One region of the Streptomyces sp. NPDC048650 genome, then DNA from elsewhere that is predicted to be linked to it. Evidence: riboswitches for the same ligand, from Rfam matches in the RefSeq annotation. Region 1 holds a riboswitch; each other region holds the start of a gene.
What was found. A riboswitch is a leader RNA that binds a small molecule or an ion and turns the genes downstream of it on or off. The one in region 1 is predicted to bind cobalamin.
Positions count from the first base shown of each region.

Region 1 (5,069 bases):
GGAACGCCCGCCGGAAGCCGTCGCTCTCCAGCGAGCCGTGCCAGTGGGTGCCCCAGACGGCGCCGGTCCGGCAGCCGTCCAGGCTGTTTCCCCGGCCGTCGGAGAAGAACGCCTCGCCGCCGGTCACCTCGGCCACGCCGTGGTGGATCTCGTACCCCTCCACCGGCTCGCCGAGCGCCTCACCGGACGGCCGGGCCAGCGTCTTACCGACCGCGAAGCGCACCCGCACCGGCAGCAGTCCCAGGCCGTCGACCTCGCCGGCCCGCGACTCGACCGCGTCCTCGATGTGCTCGCCGAGCATCTGGAAGCCGCCGCAGATGCCCAGCACCGGGCGCCCCTCGGCGGCCCGCCGGGCGATGGCGTCGGCCAGCCCGCGCTCGCGCAGCCACTGCAGGGCCCGGACCGTGCCGCGGGTGCCGGGCAGGACCACCAGGTCCGCGTCCACCAGCTCCTCGGCGCGGTCCACGAAGCGCACCACGACGCCCGGCTCGGCGGCCAGCGCGTCCACGTCCGTGAAGTTGGACATCAGGGGGACCGCACACACCGCGACCCGCAGCACGTCCGCGCCGACCGGCGGAGCCACCACCGACTCGCGGACCGCGCCGCGCAGCGACACCCGCAGCCCGTCCTCCTCGTCGATGCCCAGGCCGTGCGCGTACGGCAGGACGCCCAGCGTCGGCCGGCCGCTCAGCTGCCGCATCATCTCCAGCCCGGGCTCCAGCAGGCTCACGTCGCCCCGGAACTTGTTGACGAGATACCCCGCCACCAGCTCCTGGTCCTCGCGCGAGAGCAGCGCCGTGGTCCCGAAGAAGGAGGCGAAGACGCCGCCGCGGTCGATGTCCCCGACGATCACGACGGGCAGCCGGCCGGCCCGCGCGATGCCCATGTTCACGATGTCGGTGCGGCGCAGATTGATCTCGGCGGGGCTGCCGGCCCCCTCGCAGATCACCGCGTCATGGGTGCGCCGCAGCTCGGTCAGGCAGTCGGTCACCGTGCCGAGCAGCTGTTCCTGCCGTCCCGCGTGGTAGCCGCGCGCACTGAGCTCGCCCACCGGCTTGCCCAGCAGCACCACCTGGCTGCTGCGGTCGCTGCCCGGCTTGAGCAGTACGGGGTTCATCAGCGCGGTCGGCTCCACCCGCGCCGCGGCCGCCTGCATCGCCTGCGCCCGCCCGATCTCCGCCCCCTCGCGCGTCACGAAGGAGTTGAGCGACATGTTCTGCGCCTTGAACGGCGCCACGCGCACGCCCTGCCGGGCCAGCCAGCGGCAGATGCCCGCCGTCACCACGCTCTTGCCCGCGTCGGACGTCGTACCGGCCACCAGCAGACCACCGCCGAGGGCCGGAGCCGCTCCCGTCATGTGCCCGTTCACCGGGTCCTCCTCCTGAGCCGTGCGGCGCCGAACGCCAGCCGTCCCGCCACCGTCGCCGCCAGCGCCAGAGCGTTCACCCGCCGCGAGAGCCGCACCGCCCGTGCGATGTCGGCCACGTCCGGTGGCGGCGCCGCGCCGTTGAGCACCGGGCGGTGTTCCACCCGGCCGCCGTAGGTCAGGGTGCCGCCCAGCCGGACGCCGAGCGCGCCCGCGAACGAAGCCTCCACCGGGCCCGCGTTGGGGCTCGGGTGCGCACCACCGTCGGCCCGCCAGGCCCGCAGCGCACCGCGCCGGTCGGGGCCCGCGAGGACGGTCAGCGCGGCGGTCAGCCGGGAGCCGGGCCACCCGGCCACGTCGTCGAGGCGGGCCGAGGCCCAGCCGAACCGCCGGTAGCGCGGCGACCTGTGACCGACCATCGCGTCCAGGGTGTTCACGGCACGGAACGCCACCAGGCCGGGCACCGAGCCGAGCGCGCCCCACACCAGGGCGCCCACCACCGCGTCCGAGGTGTTCTCCGCGACCGACTCCACCACCGCGCGGGCCATCTGCGGGCCGTCCAGCGCCTGCGGATCGCGGCCGCACAGATGCGGCAGCCGCTCCCGCGCCACGTCCAGGTCGCCCGCCTCCAGCGCACCGCCGACCGCCCGCGCCTCCCGGCCGAGCGAGGTGCCGCCGAGCACCGCCCAGACGGTCGCGGCGGTCACCGCGGTCCGCGCCGGGAGGCTGCCGTGCACGGCGCGCTGCAGGAGTGCGGCACCGGCGGCCGCGCCGCCCGCGCACAACAGTGCGTGCGCCGCCCCGTATCCGCGGTGGTCGCGCCACAGTCGACGCTCGACGGCGCCCGCGGCCCGGCCGAAGGCGGCCACCGGATGGCCGCGCCGAGGGTCCGCCACGATCAGGTCACCGAGGAAGCCGAGGGCCGCGCCGCACGCGTAGGCCGCGTGTTCGCCGCGCATCGGATCAGGCCGCCGTCTGGCCTCGAAGGGACACGGCGACGGCAGGGCGCGGGCATCTCGAACGGCGGCCGGGCATGGTGATATGTCCTCACTCAGGGTCCGCGCCCTGGCTCGACGTGACGGCGACAAGAGTCTCCTGGCTCCCGGATCGGCGCTTCCCCCGGCCTTCCAGTCCGTACCCACCGACCCCTTCGGGCAGGCGCGCGACGGACCGTGACCTTCGCTGGAGGAACGCTCCCCGGTGACAGTGGCGGGACCGCGCCGGATTCGCACCGGACTTCCTCAGCTGTCGCCGAATGGCCCGGGCAGTCCACCACGCCCCGCGAATGCCCGTCAACTCACCCTTGACCTGCGACGCAGCCCTGTGGCAGGGGGTGTGGCGCGGGCCACAGGGTGTCCGGTGCGTCACCGACGGTTGCCCCTGGGCCCGGTCCCGCGCCACCATCTGGTGCACGGTGGGCGATGGGGCCCGCCGGAAGGGGGGCCGGGGGATGCCGGACAGCGCTGACCGAGACGAGATCCGCCAGGAGATCCGCATCAGGATCACAGGCACGCACAATCCGGAACAGGACGGTGCGGACCTGCGGGCGTGGCTGGAGCGGGAGCCGTGGCTGACCAGCCGTCGGCACGACTGGGCGCTGCGCCCGCGGCCGGCGGCCGAGGGCGCCGACGAGGCCGGCCCCGCCGACATGGCCGTCGGCGTGGACGACGTGATCCTCGTGGTCGTCGGCGCGGTCGCCGCGGAGATCACCAAGAGCCTGACCATCGCCCTGCAGGAGTGGCTGCGGCGGCGCAAGGAGGAGCGCTCCGCGGGCGAGGAACCCGCCGTCGTGGTCGGCGAGGGCGACGGTGCACTGCGCGAGCTCGGCGGCGCCGAGGGCGGCAGCACCGCCGGGGACTGAGCGGATGTCCGAATACGACGCGCGCGGCAAGACCAACCGGGCGCTGCTGATCTGTGTCGGCGACTACAAGAACCTCCGCCCGCTGCCCGCGGTGCGGGACAACGCCGAACAGCTCCGGCGCGTCCTTGCCGACCCCGGCACCGATCTGTTCACCGAGGACGAGGTCCGCGTCTGCAAGGCCCAGGAGCCGTGGGAGGTGGAGCAGGCGCTGGACGCCGTCACCGACGAGGCACGCGGCCTGCTGCTGGTGTACTTCTCCGGCCACGGCCGGGTCGGCCCGGACGGCGGCAATCTCCAGCTGATGGTCGGCGCCTCGAGGTCCCGGCTGCACAAGACCGTCTCCTGGCAGGACACGGTGCTGCCCTACCTGGACAACGCCCGTGCCGACCGGATCGTCGTCGTCCTGGAGTGCTGCTACGCCGGAAACGCCGGCGAAGCCGTCCACCGCTGCCGCAGACCCCTCTCGCTGCTGATGGCCGCGCAGCCCAACCGCCGGATCTTCAGCGGCGAGGAACCGGCCGGCGGCAGCGTCTTCACCCGCGCCGTGGTCGCGGTCCTCGAACGCGGCATACCCGGCAGGCGCTTCGTCGCCTTCGACGACCTCGTACAGGCGCTGCGCGAGGAACTCGCCGACGAGCGGACCCCGATGGGCGACGTCTGGGAGCCCCGCTCGGCGAAGCAGAACACCACCGACGACGTCGTCCTCTCCTTCGCCACTCCCGAGGTCCGGCCCCCGACCCCACTGCGGGTCCGCTTACGCCGCTGGCTCAACCCGGTGCTCCAGCACTGGATCCGCCTCCTGCTCACCCTGGCGATCGTCTTCGTGCCGGCCACCGCGGGCGTCGTCCTGCTGAACCTCCCCGGCGCCGCACCGCCCTGTCCGCCCGCCCTCGAACTGCGGCTGCTCACCGACCCCGAGGCCGAGGCGACCCTGCGCCGGGTCGCCTTCGACTACGAGATGTCCGCCGCCAACATCCGCCCCCTGTCCGGCGAGAGCGACTACCCCGACGGGTGCCGGCGCGCCCAGATCACCGTCTACTCCGCCGCCAAGGACCAGACAGACCAGGGCTTCGCCGCCGCCGACCGCTGGCAGGGCGAGGCGCGGGGCACCGGCCGGAGCGGGCCGGACGGCAAGGGCGTCGAGCCCCTCCACCGGCCGGGCCCGCAGCCCGACCTGTGGATCCCCGAGTCGACCGCCGACTACGACGAGGCCCGCCGCCTGATGCCGGCCGGCGGATCCCCCGCGACGCTGCGCAACACCGGCCCGGTCGCCTACACCCCGCTCGTCGTCGGCATTCCGTCGAAGAAGCGGCTGGACGACGTCGAACGGGCCGGCGCCCCCTGGCGGGACCTGCTCACCGGGGCCGACCGCGGGCACCTCGAACTCCTGCGGCCCAGCCCCGTCCTGTCCGGTACCGGCCTGCTGCACACCATCGGCCTCTACCTCGCCAACGACGGCTCCGCCATCGGCTCCTCGGGCACGCCCGGCCCCGACACCGCCCTCGCCGACCGCGCCGAGAGCCGGCTGTCCGCGCCGGGCAGCCAGTACGCGGGCAGCACCGAGCTCCTGTGCTCGCTGCGCCCCGGCGTGAACGGCATCGGCGGCGGCGGGGCCGGCCCGCAGGCCGCGGCCACCTCCGCGCCGCTGGTCTCCGAGAAGTCCCTCGCCGACTTCAACCTCGGCCGGGCCACCGGAAGTTGCCCGGCCCTGCCCGCCCCGCTCGGCCCCGGCAACCGCTACGCCGCCTACTACCCCAAGAACGTCCCGGCCCTCGATCACCCCCTGATCCGGGTCGACTGGCGCGGCGCCGCCGACGCCACCCCCCGGCAGGCCGCGGTCGG
Region 1 is NZ_JBICVM010000020.1:59,176-64,244, forward strand. Features, by position in the region: gene ACGFML_RS35035 (cobyric acid synthase) at 1-1,357, opposite strand, end outside; gene ACGFML_RS35040 (cobalamin biosynthesis protein) at 1,366-2,325, opposite strand; cobalamin riboswitch at 2,455-2,610, opposite strand; gene ACGFML_RS35045 (hypothetical protein) at 2,817-3,227, shown strand; gene ACGFML_RS35050 (caspase family protein) at 3,232-5,069, shown strand, end outside.

Region 2 (5,069 bases), on a different contig from region 1:
GATCAAGGACGGCCAGAACGTCACCGTGCTCGGCGGCGAGGTCTCGCAGGATGTCCTGGTGGAGCGCGCCCGCCGGGTGATCGGGTTCAACTCGGTGGAGCCCGCCGTGCGCGTCCCGAGCACCGTGGCGGACATCACGAAGACGGCCGTGGACGCGCTCGCCGCCGTTCGCGCCGAGCGGCCCGGCATCAGTTTCGCCGTGCGGGTCAAGCGCCGGGACAAGAGCTTCGAGATGACCTCGTCGCAATTCGAGCGCTTCCTCGGGGCGCGCGTCCGGGAGGCCCTGGGCCCTGTGCCGGTCAACCTCTCCAGCCCGGACGTACGGGTCTCGGTCGAGGTCGATCACAAGGAGAGCTATGTCTCCTGGACCCGTCATCCGGGGCCGGGCGGACTGCCCGTCGGCTCCAGCGGACGCGCCCTGGTGCTGCTCTCCGGCGGGTACGACTCGCCGGTGGCGGCCTACCGGGCGATGCGCCGTGGACTGCGCTGCGACTTCGTCCACTTCACCGGCGCTCCGTTCACGAACGCCGCGTCCGTCTACAAGGCTTACGCCCTCGCCCGTGAACTCAACCGCTACCAGCCCGGGGGGCGGCTGCACGTCATCGCCCTCGGCCACGCGCAGAAGCAACTGGCCATCGCGGGTGCCGGCAGGCTTCAGGTCGTCGCGCAGCGACGGCTGATGGTCCGCGCCGCTTCCGCATTGGCGGGCCGGACCCGAGCGGAGGCCCTGGTGACCGGTGACAGTCTGGGGCAGGTGGCCAGCCAGACCCTGGCGAACATGGCCGCCGTCGACGAGGCCGCCACCCTGCCGGTGCTGCGGCCGCTGGTCGGCTGGGAGAAGCAGGAGATCATCGACGAGGCCCGGTCCATCGGCACCGCGGAGATCTCCGTGCTGCCGGACGAGGACTGCTGCAAGCTCCTCGCCCCGCCCCGCGTCGCCCTCCGGGCCGGGCTGACGCACCTTCACTCGGTGGAGAAGCGACTCGACCTGGACGACCTGGTGAACGGTCTGCTGCGTGACGTCCAGATCATGTACCCGGGAGAGACCGGCGGGGAGGGGGAGGCCGAAGCGGACGGCCCGGACGGGGGCCCCACGCCCAGCCGCCCCGTTCCGGCCGCGTGTGCGACGGCGCCGTCCGGGACGGTGTCCTCATGACCGGAGACGGCCGGCGGCGGATCTTGGTGATCGGGATCGGCGCAGGGGATCCCGATCATGTGACGCTGGCCGCCGTCCGGGCCATGCGGGACTGCGAGGTGTTCTTCCTCCTGGACAAGGGCGCACAGGCATCCGAGCTGACCCGGCTGCGCAGGAATCTGGTGGCCGAGCACGCCGGTCCCGGGCACCGGGTGGTCGAGGCCGCGGACCCGCGCCGCGATCGCTCCCCCGCGAGCCCGGCCGGCTATCAGGCGCAGGTCGTCGACTGGCGCCACCGCCGCGCCGCCCTGTACGAGCGCCTCATCCGGGACGAGCTGGCGCCGGGCGGGACCGGCGCCTTCCTGGTGTGGGGTGACCCCGCTCTCTACGACAGCACGATCGACACGCTGGAAGAGGTCGTCGGCCGCGGTGCGGTGTCCTTCACCTACGACGTGATTCCCGGGGTGAGCAGCCTCTCGGTGCTGGCCGCCCGGCACCGTACGACACTGACCCGGCTCGGCCGCCCGGTCCGGATCGCACCCGGTCGGCACGTTGCCGGGTCCGGGCTCGCCGAGGGCGAGGACGTCGCCGTGATGCTCGATGTCGGTGCGGCACTCACCGTCCACCAGGAGGAGGGCTGGTGGGTGTACTGGGGCGCCTACGTCGGCACACCCGAGGAGCTGCTCGTCTCCGGACCGTTGGCCGAAGTCGCCGACCGGGTACTGGAGTTGCGTGCCGCGGCCCGGGAGCGTCACGGCTGGATCATGGATGCCTGCCTGCTGCGGGCGGATGACCCGGAGCCGCCGGCAGATGCCGTGTCTCCCGTGCGCGGAGGCTAGAACCCCGCCCGCGCGTCCCGCTGTTGCACGCCGGTGTACGTCGCCCACGGCCGGATGGGCCCGTTGCGCGTCGACGGTGACCGAAGCCCGTGCTCTTGCGTTGGGCGGCGAGCGCCTCGTCCGGCCACCGTCTGGCCGCCATCTGGTCAGCAGGGCCATTTCCGGCCATGTGACAGCCGACGCACCGCTCGCCGTCCGACGCACCGCGGGACCGCCCACCGACGACGGCGTGCGCGCCGACATCGCCGCCGCGCCCTGAAACCGCACCCCGCCGGTGGCTCATCTCACAGTCCGACATGTGAGCAAAGGCACCCGATACGAGGGCCACGCTCTAGGCTGGGTGGGCAATTGGTTCGCCCCGTCCGCCAGACGGGCCGCGTCGTAAGAGGGAACCCGGTGAGAATCCGGGACTGCCCCGCAGCGGTGAGTGGGAACGACCGCCGTCATACGCACTGGATCCGAGCCGCGGATCCGGGAAGCGACGGCCAGTAGGTGCCCGCCGGAGGATTCCGGCAGGCGCGCCCGCGAGTCCGAAGACCTGCCCGTTGCCCGTGCACGCCCATGCGTGGACGGAGATCCCGGTGACCTCGAGGGCGGGTCGGCGTACATACCAGGCGGACACGTGCGTCGCGAACGCACCGTGGTTCCGTCCGGTCCGTCACCGCTTCGCGTTCCTCGTCCCGTCGCCGGGGCTTGCAGGCACATCCGCGAAGGAGAGTTCCGTGACAGCGAAGTCCGCAGCCGCGGCAGCACGGGCCACCGTGTACGGCTACCCCCGCCAGGGACAGCACCGGGAACTGAAGAAGGCAATCGAGGGCTATTGGAAGGGCAAGGTCACCGCCGAAGCCCTCAAGGAGACCGCCCGCACCCTGCGCCATTCCCACTGGCAGGAGCTGGCCGACGCCGGCATCCACGAGGTGCCCACAGGTGACTTCTCGTACTACGACCACGTGCTGGACACCAGCGTCATGGTCGGTGCTGTCCCGGACCGTCACCGCGCCGCCGTCTCGGCCGACGCGCTCGACGGCTACTTCGCCATGGCGCGCGGCACGCAGGACGTGGCGCCGCTGGAGATGACGAAGTGGTTCGACACCAACTACCACTACCTGGTGCCGGAGTTGGGGCCGGACACCGTCTTCACCGCCGACTCCACCAAGCAGGTCGCCGAGCTCAAGGAAGCCCTCGCGGTCGGTCTCACCGCGCGGCCGGTTCTCGTCGGGCCCCTCACCTATCTCCTGCTGTCCAAGCCCGCCCCGGGCGTGGCTGCCGACTTCGAGCCCCTGACGCTGCTGGACCGGCTGCTGCCGGTCTACGCCGAGGTCCTCGCCGATCTGCGCGCCGCCGGCGCCGAGTGGGTGCAGCTCGACGAGCCCGCCCTCGTCCAGGACCGCACCCCGGCCGAGCTGAACGCCGCCGCACGCGCCTACCGCGAGCTGGGTTCCCTCACCGACCGTCCGAAGCTTCTGGTCGCCTCGTACTTCGACCGGCTCGGCGACGCCCTGCCCGTCCTGGCCAAGGCTCCGGTGGACGGTCTGGCGCTCGACTTCACCGACGCGGCCGCAGCCAACCTCGACGCGCTGGCGGCCGCCGGCGGTCTGCCGGGCAAGCGCCTGGTCGCGGGCGTGGTCAACGGCCGCAACATCTGGATCAACGATCTGGAGAAGTCGCTGTCCACCCTCGGCACCCTGCTCGGCCTCGCCGACCGGGTCGACGTGGCCGCGTCCTGCTCTCTCCTGCACGTGCCGCTGGACGCCACCGCCGAACGCGACATCGACCCGCAGATCGTCCGCTGGCTGGCCTTCGCCAAGCAGAAGACCGCGGAGCTGGTGACCCTGGCACGGGGCCTGGCACAGGGCACCGACACCATCGCCACCGAACTCGCCGCGAACCGCGCCGACCTGGCCTCCCGGGCGAATTCCGCCCTCACCCACGACCCGGCCGTGCGTGCCCGTGCCGCCGCCGTCACCGACGCCGACGGCCGCCGCTCGGCGCCGTACGCCGCGCGCGCAACGGCCCAGCGGGCCCACCTCGGGCTGCCGCTGCTGCCGACCACCACCATCGGCTCCTTCCCCCAGACCGACGCACTGCGGAGCGCCCGCGCCGACCTGCGGACCGGGCGGATCGACACGGCCGGCTACGAGGACCGCATCAAGACCGAGATCCGTGACGTCCTCGGCTTCCAGGAGAAGGCCGGCATCGACGTCCTGGTGCACGGCGAGCCCGAACGCAACGACATGGTGCAGTACTTCGCCGAGCAGCTCACCGGCTACCTGGCCACCCAGCACGGATGGGTGCAGTCCTACGGCACCCGCTACGTCCGGCCGCCGGTCCTGGCCGGCGACATCTCCCGGCCCGAGCCGATGACGGTGCGCTGGACCTCCTATGCCCAGTCGCTGACCGGCCGTCCCGTCAAGGGCATGCTCACCGGCCCGGTCACCATGCTCGCCTGGTCCTTCGTCCGCGACGACCAGCCGCTGGGCGACACCGCCCGCCAGGTGGCGCTCGCGCTGCGCGACGAGGTGGGCGACCTGGAGGAAGCGGGCACGTCGGTCATCCAGGTCGACGAGCCCGCGCTGCGCGAAACGCTGCCGCTGCGCGCCGCCGACCATGCCGCGTACCTGGCCTGGGCCACCGAGGCGTTCCGCCTCAGCACCAGCGGGGTACAGGACCGGACTCAGATCCACACGCACATGTGCTACGCGGAGTTCGGCGACATCGTGCAGGGTATCGACGATCTGGATGCGGACGTCATCAGCCTGGAGGCCGCCCGCTCCCACATGCAGGTCGCCCGGGAGCTGGCCGAGCACGGCTACCCGCGCGAGGCCGGCCCCGGTGTCTACGACATCCACTCCCCTCGCGTGCCCAGCGCCGACGAGGCAGCTGCCCTGCTGCGCAAGGGACTTGAGGCCATCCCCGCCGAGCGCCTCTGGGTCAACCCGGACTGCGGCCTGAAGACCCGCGGCTGGCCCGAGACCCGCGCCTCGCTGGAGAACCTGGTCACCGCCGCCCGTACCGTCCGAGCGGAGCTCTCCGGCTCCTGACTCCGTTGACGGCCGGGAGGGGGCGCGCAGCCGCGCCCTCCCGGCCGTCTCCGG
Region 2 is NZ_JBICVM010000013.1:72,562-77,630, forward strand. Features, by position in the region: gene thiI (tRNA uracil 4-sulfurtransferase ThiI) at 1-1,156, shown strand, start outside; gene cobF (precorrin-6A synthase (deacetylating)) at 1,153-1,974, shown strand; cobalamin riboswitch at 2,307-2,535, shown strand; gene metE (5-methyltetrahydropteroyltriglutamate--homocysteine S-methyltransferase) at 2,697-5,015, shown strand.
Region 2: linked by a shared signal. The riboswitch ahead of metE (5-methyltetrahydropteroyltriglutamate--homocysteine S-methyltransferase) and the one ahead of ACGFML_RS35040 (cobalamin biosynthesis protein) in region 1 are both predicted to bind cobalamin.

Region 3 (5,069 bases), on a different contig from region 1:
GCGCCGTCCGGTGCCGTGGTGAAGAAGTCCCCGCTCACCAGGGAACACCGGCCTTCCAGGCCGTCTCGGGCCAGTGTGTCGGCGGCCTGTGCGAGCCCCTCGCGAAGGTCGAAGACGATGCCGGTGAGCGACGGGTGCGCCCGCAGGATCGCGGCGAGCAGCGTGCCGTCGCCGCCGCCGATGTCGGCCACCGTCGTGAAGCGGCCGAAGTCGAACACCGCCGGCAGCAAGGCCGCGGTGTCGCGCGTGGCCTGGCCCATCGCGGCATTGAACTCGGCGGAGAGTTCCGGATGTTCGGCGAGGTGACCGAAGAAGTCCTTGCCGAAGAGCGCGTCGAAGGCCGGCTCACCGGTCCGCACGCTGTCTTCCAGGTGCTCCCATGCCCGGAGCATGGTGGGGTCGGTGAACATCCGGGCGAAGGAGTGCAGCGACCCGGGCCCGTCACTGCGCAGCAGGGCGCCGGCCGGGGTGACGGCGAACCGTCCCGGGGCCCGCTCGGCGAGCAGCCCCAGCCCGGCCAGCGCCCGTAACAACCTGCCCATGGCCTGTGGCCGGGCCGCGCACTGCGCCGCGACGTCCGCCGCCGTCACCGTGCCGTCGCCGATCAGATCGACGATCCGGAGGCGGACGGCGGCCCCCAGGGTGTGCGACGCCATGGCGCCGTAGGCGATCCGGGTCAGTACCTCGCGGCCCTCGTCGACCGGCCGATTCTCCTGGGACATGGGAGACACCTCTCTGTTCACGGGCACGGCGGGCGCGATCGCCGCGTTACGGACGGGGTCGCACCGGGCACAACAACGCCTGTGGCAGTGCGGCCCGTTGCCCGCCGCACCGCATCATGCGAGGTAACCCTAAGATCTCGGGATCACCGGGACAACGACCCCTGCGATCCGCCCGTGCGACGCGACCGCCGACCCACTCCGGGAGGGAGGAACACCCCTGTGTTCCCCGACGACGACCGCCGACCCGGCGACCGTGCCGGGCAGTTGAGGCGGGGCGCCGCCTGGCTGCTGCTGGCCGCCGGGCTCGTCGGGCTGGGCTCCGGCATCGCCTTCGGCCAGGGCCTGCTGATGGCGGGCGGAGTGATGCTGGCCGGGTTCTCCGGGAATCTGCTGGCCCCGGACGGCCGTCGGCCCACCCACCCTCGATGAGGGCGGGCGGGCCGACGGTCTGTCACACGCCCCGTTCCGGGGCCTGCCTCATGTCGTGCGGCGACTCTTGGCGGCCGCGCCGATGCACATCGCCCCCAGCAGGAAGGTGAGGGCTCCGATGATGATGTTGTTGAGGATCACGCCCGCGTCCGGGCCGCTGCCGACGATCCAGGGCGCGACGATCATCCACACGCCCATGGCGCACATCGCGCCACTCAGGCCGTACATGCGGTCGGGTGTGACGGTGAACCCGACGGCCAGCAGCGCGATGGCGATGCCGAGGATCAGGTTGTGGGTCAACAGTGCGGGCTGCGAGGCCGCGTAGTGGACGATCCACGGTGATGCGGCGCAGTACAGGCCGACGAGGAACACCGGCCCGTCCACGAGGATCACGTCACGTCCGCCGAGGACCCGCTCGTATCGCGCCTGCATCTCAGAAACATCGGGGTGACCTGCGAGATCTCCCCTGTGGTGTGAGACGTCGGCCATCCGACTCGCCTCCTTCGCTCCGCAAGCGTGGCCGTACCGCGGCAAAGGAACCGCGCACTCTTTATTCTGCGCTTATTTTGCGCTTATGTCGCCTTTACCCTGAAGACGATCGATACGGGCCCTCACAGCCCGCCGTCAGTCCCGACGCAGGGCCCGCCCCAACCCGAGGTTCCAGCGCCCGCCCCGGCCACTGAGCTCCGTCACGGTGAGCGGCGGTACGTCGAGCCGCCAGAAGACCTCCACGGGCCCCCGCAGGGCGCACACCGCGGCGGCACGCACCACGTCCACCTCCACCACCGCCAGGACCCGCCCGGGAGTGGCCACGAGCCCCGCGAGCCACTCCCCGGTCCGCTCGCACAGCTCGCGCAGCGACTCGCCGCCGTGCCCCGCGAAGTCCGGGTCGGACAGCCAGGCGGACACCCCTTCCCCTTCCGCCCCGGCCACCTCGGCCAGGGTTCGGCCGCGCCAGCGCCCCATCGCACAGCCCGACGGCGCCGGCTCGGACTCTCCCGGCAACCCGATCTCCGCGGCCGTACGGCGGCACCGGACGGAGGGCGAGACGGCGACGCGGTCCGCGGACGGCAGATTTCCGGCCACCGCGCGGGCCCGTCGCAGACCGGCCTCGCTCAGCGGCCCGTCGTCATCGAAACGCACCTCGCGCTGCGCGTCACCGGCGGCCGGCGAGACCAGCATCACCCGAGTTGTCATGTCCTCTTCTCTCATAGTCCGCCCGCCACGGCAACGACGTTCCCTTTCCGGTGAGTTGACGCCGCAGCGCGCCCCTCCTTGCGTCCCTCCGCCCCTCGCACGACCTTGGCCCGCCGGTCGGTACGCGATACCTTCCCGATGATATTGACGACGACATGACGGAAGCCGGTGGGATCCCGGCGCGGTCGCGCCACTGTATGTCCGGTTTTGACGCAGCCCCAGCGGGGCCGGGACCGGGCGAGCCAGACCCGACATATCGCGTGCGCACTCCACGAACCAGGGACGCGAGTTCCCCCTACCAGGAGGTCCCGCCATGGCTCAGACCATCGCACCCCCGGCCACCGGCACCATCGCCCCGGCCCCGATCCCCCTCAAGGCCATCGCCCCCTGGGCACTGTTCACCGGTGTCCTGATGCTGGTCCTGCTGTACTTCATCGGCGCGGAGCAGGGCGCCACCTCACTGCTCTCCGGAACGGACGTCCACGAGTGGGTCCACGACGGACGCCACCTCCTCGGATTCCCCTGCCACTGATCGGGATCCGGTCAACGGTGGCGGGCGGCGCGGCATTCGCGCCCGCCCACGCCGTCCTGCCGTCCTGCCGCCCGTCGACGAAGTACCGCAGGCTTCTCCGGCTCCCTGCTCCGGCGATTCCGGATGCCGCGGGTACGGCCTTCGCGGCGGCGGCCTCCTGGGCCGCCCCTGATGCGGCACCCCGATAAGGGCCCGCGACCCCGGTCGCGGGCCCTTATGCCGTCAGAACAGCCCGGGAATGCCGTCGAGATGCGGCAGATCGTGGTCGAGCCGCTCCCGTTTCGTCCGCAGATAGCGGATGTTCTCCGCACCCGGCGGCATCAGCAGCGGAACCTGTTCGGCGACGGTGACACCATGCCGCAGCAGCGCCTCCCGCTTACGCGGATTGTTCGACAGCAGCCTTACCGACCCGACGCCGAGATCCCGCAGCATTCCGGCCGCGACGCCGTATTCGCGAGCGTCGACCGGAAGTCCGAGCGCGATGTTCGCCTCGACCGTGTCCAGCCCGCCCTCCTGGAGTTTCATCGCCCGGAGCTTGGCCAACAGCCCTATCCCCCGGCCCTCGTGGCCCTGCACATACACCAGAACGCCGCGCCCGGCCGCCACGATCGCCCGCAGCGCCGCGGACAATTGGTCGCCGCATTCGCAGTGCGTGGACCCGAAGACATCTCCGGTCAGACACTCCGAATGCACCCGGGTCAGCACCTGCTGCGCCGCCACATCGCCGTACACCAAGGCCACTTGCTCGATGCCGCTGCGGACCGCGAGATAGCCGACGGCCAGAAATTCGCCGTGCGCGGTGGGCAACCGGACCTCCACCACCCGTTCGACCTGGCTGTCGTCATCGAGAGCGATACCGGCATGGAGGTCCGTCATGGCGTGATGGTACCGGGGTGGGCACCCGGTTGGCATGAGTTGGCCTGATGCCTATGCTGCGACGGCCCTGCGAACGAGCGCGACGAAAGGCCGCACCCCACCATGACCGCACCGGTACCCCGGAATTCGGCCCGCGCGCTACTGACGGCGGACACCACCCAGGACGTACGGGAGCGGCAGCCGCACTTCGCCCTCCTTCCCGTCGGAAGCTTCGAACAGCACGGCCCTTTCCTGCCGTTGATCACCGACACGGTCATCGCCTGCACCGTCGCCGACGAGGTCGCCGCCGGCCGTCCCGCACTTCTGCTGCCACCGCTGACCATCTCCTGTTCCCACGAACACGCGGCTTGGCCCGGCACGGTCAGCATTTCGGCCCGTACCCTGCACACCGTCGTGACGGACATCGCCGATTCGCTGCGCCGCTCCGGAATCGACTCCTTGATTCTCGTCAACGGACACGGCGGAAATTACGTACTGCGCAATATCGTTCAAGAATCCGGCGGCACGGGGACGCGGATGGCTCTCTTCCCCGGCCCGGCCGACTGGGACGCGGCCCGCACTCGGGCGGGGGTGGAGACGTCCGCACACAGCGATATGCACGCCGGCGAGCTGGAGACATCCATCCTGCTGCACGCCCATCCCGAACTCGTCCGGCCCGGGCACGCATCGGCGGACCACCTCGCCGACGACCGCAGGCATCTGCTCACTCTCGGCATGCCGGCGTACACCGACTCCGGGGTCCTCGGCCGCCCCTCCCTCGCCTCCGCCCGCAAGGGACGGGAGCTGCTGGCCGGGCTCGTCGAGGCATTCGGCGAGTACGCCGCGCTGCTCGCTCCGCAGGGGGACGGCCATGGATGAGGCACTCGGCGTGGAAGCGGCCTGGGACCGGCTGCGCCGGATCCGCACGGCACGGGATGCCGCGGCTGCCGGCCTGGTCCCGGACGGCGACGGAGGGCTGTGCTGGGGAGCGCCCGCCTCACCGGAGGCGGCGCAGTTGGCCGCATGCTATGTGCCGCTCTGCCTGGCCGGCCCCCGCTTCGCCTTCGCGCAGCTCGGGCAGAGCCTGGACGGCTTCATCGCGACCCGGACCGGCGACGCCGACTACGTCACCGGGGAGGAGGACCGGCGCCATCTGCACCGGCTGCGCGCACTGGCCGACGCCGTGGTCGTCGGGGCGGGTACGGCGGTGGCGGACGACCCGCGGCTGACGGTGCGCGCCTGCACGGGCGACAGCCCCGTCCGGGTGGTGATCGATCCGCACGGGCGGGTGCCGCGGCAGCGTCGGGTGTTCACGGACGGGGCGGCCCCGACGG
Region 3 is NZ_JBICVM010000016.1:26,038-31,106, forward strand. Features, by position in the region: gene ACGFML_RS32210 (methyltransferase) at 1-722, opposite strand, end outside; gene ACGFML_RS32215 (hypothetical protein) at 942-1,151, shown strand; gene ACGFML_RS32220 (SPW repeat protein) at 1,200-1,640, opposite strand; gene ACGFML_RS32225 (histidine phosphatase family protein) at 1,776-2,348, opposite strand; cobalamin riboswitch at 2,474-2,619, shown strand; gene ACGFML_RS32230 (CbtB-domain containing protein) at 2,662-2,880, shown strand; gene ribA (GTP cyclohydrolase II) at 3,103-3,756, opposite strand; gene ACGFML_RS32240 (creatininase family protein) at 3,859-4,614, shown strand; partial or broken gene ACGFML_RS32245 (RibD family protein) at 4,607-5,069, shown strand, end outside.
Region 3: linked by a shared signal. The riboswitch ahead of ACGFML_RS32230 (CbtB-domain containing protein) and the one ahead of ACGFML_RS35040 (cobalamin biosynthesis protein) in region 1 are both predicted to bind cobalamin.

Region 4 (5,069 bases), on a different contig from region 1:
GCCTGTTCGTCCTGCGGGTCGTGCTCGGACTGACCATGGCCGCCCATGGGGCCCAGAAGCTGTTCGGCTGGTTCGGCGGTGGCGGGCTGGCGGGGACCGGGAAGTTCTTCGAGATGAGCGGTTATCCGTCGGGGAAGACGATGGCGCTGGTGGCGGGGGCGAGCGAAATGCTCGGCGGGCTGGGCCTGGTGCTGGGGCTTCTCACGCCGCTCGCTGCCGCGGCGGTCGTGGGCACGATGATCAACGCGCTCGCCGTGAAGTGGGGCGGGGGCTTCTTCGCGCCGAAGGGTGTGGAGTACGAGCTGCTGCTGACGGCCGGCGCGGTTGCGCTGGCGCTGGCGGGGCCCGGACGCTGTGCCGCCGACCGCCTGCTGCCCGTGCTGCGGGCGCACCGGCTCACCCACGGTGTGATCGCGCTGGTGCTCGCCGTCGTGGCCGCAGGGGGCGTGCTGCTGGTCCGTGCCTAGCGCACGGCGGGGATCCGTAGAGACAGCAGGACCGTGGCGCCCTGGGGGCGTTGCGGCGGAAGAAATGGGAGAGGGCTGTGTCCGTACGACGTCTCAATCACGCGGTGCTCTACATCCGCGATGTGGCGCGCTCCGTCGCCTTTTACACCGAGGCCCTCGGCCTCACGCTGGATGTCGAGATACCCGGGCGCGCCGCGTTCCTCAGCGCGCCGGATTCGCTCAATGACCACGATCTGGGGCTGTTCGCGGTGGGCGCTGACGCACCGGGTCCGGAGTCGGGCCGGGCCGGGCTCTACCACCTGGCGTGGGAGGTCGGCACGCTCGGCGAACTCGCCGCGACCGAGGCCCGGCTCGCGGCCCGCGGCGCCCTGGTAGGTGCCACGGACCACCTCGTCTCCAAGTCCCTGTACGCCAAGGACCCGGACGGCAACGAGTTCGAGGTGATGTGGCGGGTGCCGCGGGAGGATTGGCCGGGCCCGGACGAGACGCACCGGCTGCGGCCGCTCGATCTCGCGGCGGAGCTCGAGCGCTGGGGGCCCGACCTGATGACCGGTGCGGCCGCCGGCTCGGCCACCTGACGGGCGGTACGGCAGAAGCGGTGGACGGGCCCTGTGTGCCGGTTCACCGGCCGGGCGTCAGGAGCCCGACGCCGCCCGGGCGTTGCCCGGGGGTCAGGAGCCCGACGTTGCCCGCGTTGCCCAGCGCTTCTCGACCCCGGCCAGCCGCCAGTACGCCAGTGCCGCCGCCCACACCAGCACGAACAGGCCGACGATGATGAAGCCGACGTTGTCGAGGTCGAGGCCGGAAATCCAGCCGGTCACCGCGTCGTTGAGGCCGAGTTTGTCGTGCAGGACGGTGACCAGCTCGATCGTGCCGATGAGGAAGGCGACGGCGATGGACAGGCCGGTGATGGTGAGGTTGTAGTAGACCTTGCGCACCGGGTTGGAGAACGCCCACTGGTAGGCGAAGTTCATGAAGGTGCCGTCCAGGGTGTCGAAGAGGCTCATTCCGGCGGCGAACAGCAGCGGCAGGCACAGCACGGCGTACCAGGGCAGACCGGCCGCGGCGCCGCTGCCCGCCATCACCATCAGCGTGACCTCGGTCGCCGTGTCGAACCCGAGCCCGAAGAGGAAGCCCAGCGGGAACATCTGGCCCGGGCGGGAGATGGAGCGGGTGAACCGGCCCAGGACGCGATTCATGAAGCCGCGCGAATCGAGCCGCTGCTCCAGCTCGGCCTCGTCGAAGCGGCCCTCGCGCAGACCGCGGAAGACCCGCCAGATCCCGGCCAGCGCGATGAGGTTGAGGGCGGCGATGAGGTAGAGGAAGCTTCCGGACACCGTGGTGCCCACGGTGCCCAGGATCTGGTGGGTGCGGGACCGATCGTTGAGCAGGGTGCCCGCGAGCTGGGCGCCGCCCGCGACCAGGGCGGCCATCGCGACGACCACGCTGGAGTGGCCGAGGGCGAACCAGAAGCCCACCGAGACCGGCCGCTTGCCGTCGGCCATCAGCTTGCGGGTGGTGTTGTCGATGGCCGCGATGTGGTCCGCGTCGAAGGCGTGCCGCATGCCGAGGGTGTAGGCGGTGATGCCGAGCCCCACGCCGAAGACCTGGCTCCCCACGGTGTAGCGGTGCGGGACCACGAGAAGGAAGAGCACGCCGAAGGCGACGACGTGCAGCCCGGCTATGACGGCGATCAGGCCCGCCGTGCGGACGGTGTCCTGCCGGCGCCAGCGGAACGCGGCGGGGGCAGGGGTCGTCGGGGTATCGGTGGACAGGGCCATCCGTCGGTCACGCTCCAGCACCTCGTGGATCAGTTCGTGAGATGCCGTGGCCGGTCTCCTGGCTTACGGGTGCACGCATCCGCTCCCGCCTTCCCGGCCGCGGGCTGCGGTCAGTGGCGCCGTATGCGCTCACGCGCGTACGGAAGGAACGGAGACTTCCCGATCACAGTGGCGAGGGCCGCTCCGGTCTGGGACCACAAGGTCCGTCACCGGTCTTCCCGAACACCACGGCACAGCCACTCTAACCGCCGACCCCGAACGTCACCGACGGCCCCTTGGCGGCCGGACCCTCAGCGCGGCAAGGCCGACAGGAAGGCCCGCAGTTCGCGGTCGAAGAGCACGGTGTTCTCCAGGTTGACCATGTGGGCGGCGGCCGGTATCCGGATCCGGCGGGCGCCGGGGACGGCGAGGGTGATCGCGTGGGCGTTGGCGGCGATGTCCGTGCTGTCGAGGTCACCGTCGAACACGATCGTCGGCACCCGTATCTCGGACAGCCGGCCGGCGGCGCCGACTTCGACCGGCATACCGGCACCCATGCCGTCGGCGTGGACCTCGACCGTCGCCGCGGCCGAGGCGCGCATCCGCTCGCGCAGCCCGGGATGGACATCGGACGGTCCGCGGTGCGGGCCGTCCACCCACATCCGCAGGAAGTGCTCGACATACCGCTCCATGCCGTCCGGTGCGCCGATCGCCGCCACCTGTGCGCCGATGTGCTCCAGGATGAACGGGTCGGTGAAGGCGCGGCCGCTGATCCCGGGGGAGGCGAGCGCCAGGGCGCCGACCCGCTCGGGGTGGGCGACGGCGGTGTCGAGGGCCACCCGGGCGCCGTGCGAAAGGCCGACGAGGACGGCGCTCGGCACATCCAGGGCGTCGAGGAGGGCGCAGAGATCGTCGTGGTTGGCCCAGTCCCCGGCCACGGTGGAGGACAGGCCGTGGCCGCGGGAGTCGTACCGGATCACGCGGTGGCCGGAGCCCACCAGCCAGGAGAACTGCTCGTCCCACATGCGCTGGTCGAGCACACCGCCGTGCAGCAGCACCACCGCCGGGCCCTCGCCGGCCGTCTCGTAGAACAGCTCGCCATCCCTGACCGGCACGGTGCCGTTGTCGAGTTCGGTCCAGGCGCTGTACGGGTGGGTCATGCTGCGTGCACTTCCTTGTGTGGGCGGGGACGGGGAGCGGGCCGTCCCCGGCGTGGGCCGGTGGGGTTATTCGGGTTGGTTGTCCTTGTTGTCGAGATCCTCTGGGGCAACGTGCGAGCCGTCCGCCAGGTGCCGGAATTCCTCGCCGAGTCGGTCGAGTACGCGCAGCGTCGTCGAGATGTCGTCCGCGGACAGGTCGGTCAGTCCGCGGCGGAGTTCGCCGGCCTCGGACTCCTGGATTCCGCGCATCACCTCACCGCCCTCGGCGGTGAGTCGGATCAGCGAGGAGCGGCGGTGTGCGGGGTTGGGTGCCGTCACGACCAGGCCCAGCTCCGAAGCGTGGTTCACCCAGCGCTGTACCGGTTGTCGGTCGAGGCCCAGTGAGCGGGCCAACTGCGGCACCGTCCGCGGGCCTTGGCTGCGCAGCGCGTCGAGCAGCGCGTGCTCGCCGGCGGTCATGCCCGTGCCCTCCAGCTCCCGCTCCACCGCGCGCACGATCGTGCGGTGCAGGGGCCACAGGCGCCGTATGACGTCGTACAGCAGCTCTTCGGTGGGGGCCGACTCGTCGCCGGCGCCCGACTCAACGACACTCATGATGTCATGATGACACTGGAGATGTCGTTTGGGAAGGGTGTCCGTGCGGAAGGCTGTTGGTGAGGTGACGGGGGCGACGAGGAAGGAGGCGGGCGGCGGATGACGGTGCGTTTGCTGCGCGCGGTGGGAGCGGCCACCGCGGTGTACGGCCTGGCGGTGACGGCGCTGCCGGGCCTGTTGGCCCGGCCCTCGGGGCTCGTCGACGACGAGGGGCGCACCGCGCGGGAGACCCGGACGGCGTTGCGCCCGCTCGGCTGGCGCGACGCGGCGAGTGGACTCGCGATGGTGCTGGCTCCCGCGGGGCCGTCGCTGCGCACGGCGGCCTGTGTGCGCATCGCCGCGGACTTCGGCGACGCCGTGCTGCTCGCCGCCACCCTGCCGGGGCGCGAGCGGAAAGCGAAGGCGGTGGCGGTGTCGCTGGGGTGGGGCGCGTTGTCCGTCGTGGGTCTGCTGACCGATTCCTCGGACGTGTCCGCAGACTCCCGTCGTCCGTCTGACGCTGTGCGCTGATCCACCCGACAGGGCCCAGACGTGTCCGACGGGTCGCGTGGCTTCCTCCCCCTCCTCACGTCCGTGTTAGCCGGACGTTAGCGGAGCGGCAGCCCGGCAACAGCGGCCCCGGTCAGAGTGGGTGACGTACCGAGAAGACAACGACACGGACCGCCCTGGGGGACCCGCAATGAGCTCCAGCACCACTGCCCGCACCGCCCGTCGCCGCACCCTGCGCATGGCCGCCGCGGTTCTGACCGCAGCCGCCGGCCTCACCCTGACCGCCTGCTCCGGCTCGGACGCCACCGGTACCAAGCCCGCGGCCCACGCGGAATCGGGCAAGGCCGCCGCCGAGTCCAGCGGCGCCGGCTCCTCCGCCGGAGTGCAGGACTCCGATGGCAAGGCGGGCTCCGATGCCAAGACCGGCACCAAGCCGGGCGCCGCGGGCAAGCAGTCGGGCAGCACGAATGCCGCCAAGGCGAATACGGGATCCCCGGTGCGCACCCAGAAGCTGGTGGACGGCAGCACGGCCAAGATCTACGACCTCGGCTCCCAGCGCTACCGCGCCGAGATCGTCAGCGAGGGTTCGGTCGTGGCCA
Region 4 is NZ_JBICVM010000003.1:650,410-655,478, forward strand. Features, by position in the region: gene ACGFML_RS12250 (DoxX family protein) at 1-467, shown strand, start outside; gene ACGFML_RS12255 (VOC family protein) at 545-1,045, shown strand; gene ACGFML_RS12260 (HoxN/HupN/NixA family nickel/cobalt transporter) at 1,139-2,248, opposite strand; cobalamin riboswitch at 2,279-2,493, opposite strand; gene ACGFML_RS12265 (alpha/beta fold hydrolase) at 2,539-3,387, opposite strand; gene ACGFML_RS12270 (MarR family winged helix-turn-helix transcriptional regulator) at 3,454-3,981, opposite strand; gene ACGFML_RS12275 (hypothetical protein) at 4,081-4,491, shown strand; gene ACGFML_RS12280 (hypothetical protein) at 4,661-5,069, shown strand, end outside.
Region 4: linked by a shared signal. The riboswitch ahead of ACGFML_RS12260 (HoxN/HupN/NixA family nickel/cobalt transporter) and the one ahead of ACGFML_RS35040 (cobalamin biosynthesis protein) in region 1 are both predicted to bind cobalamin.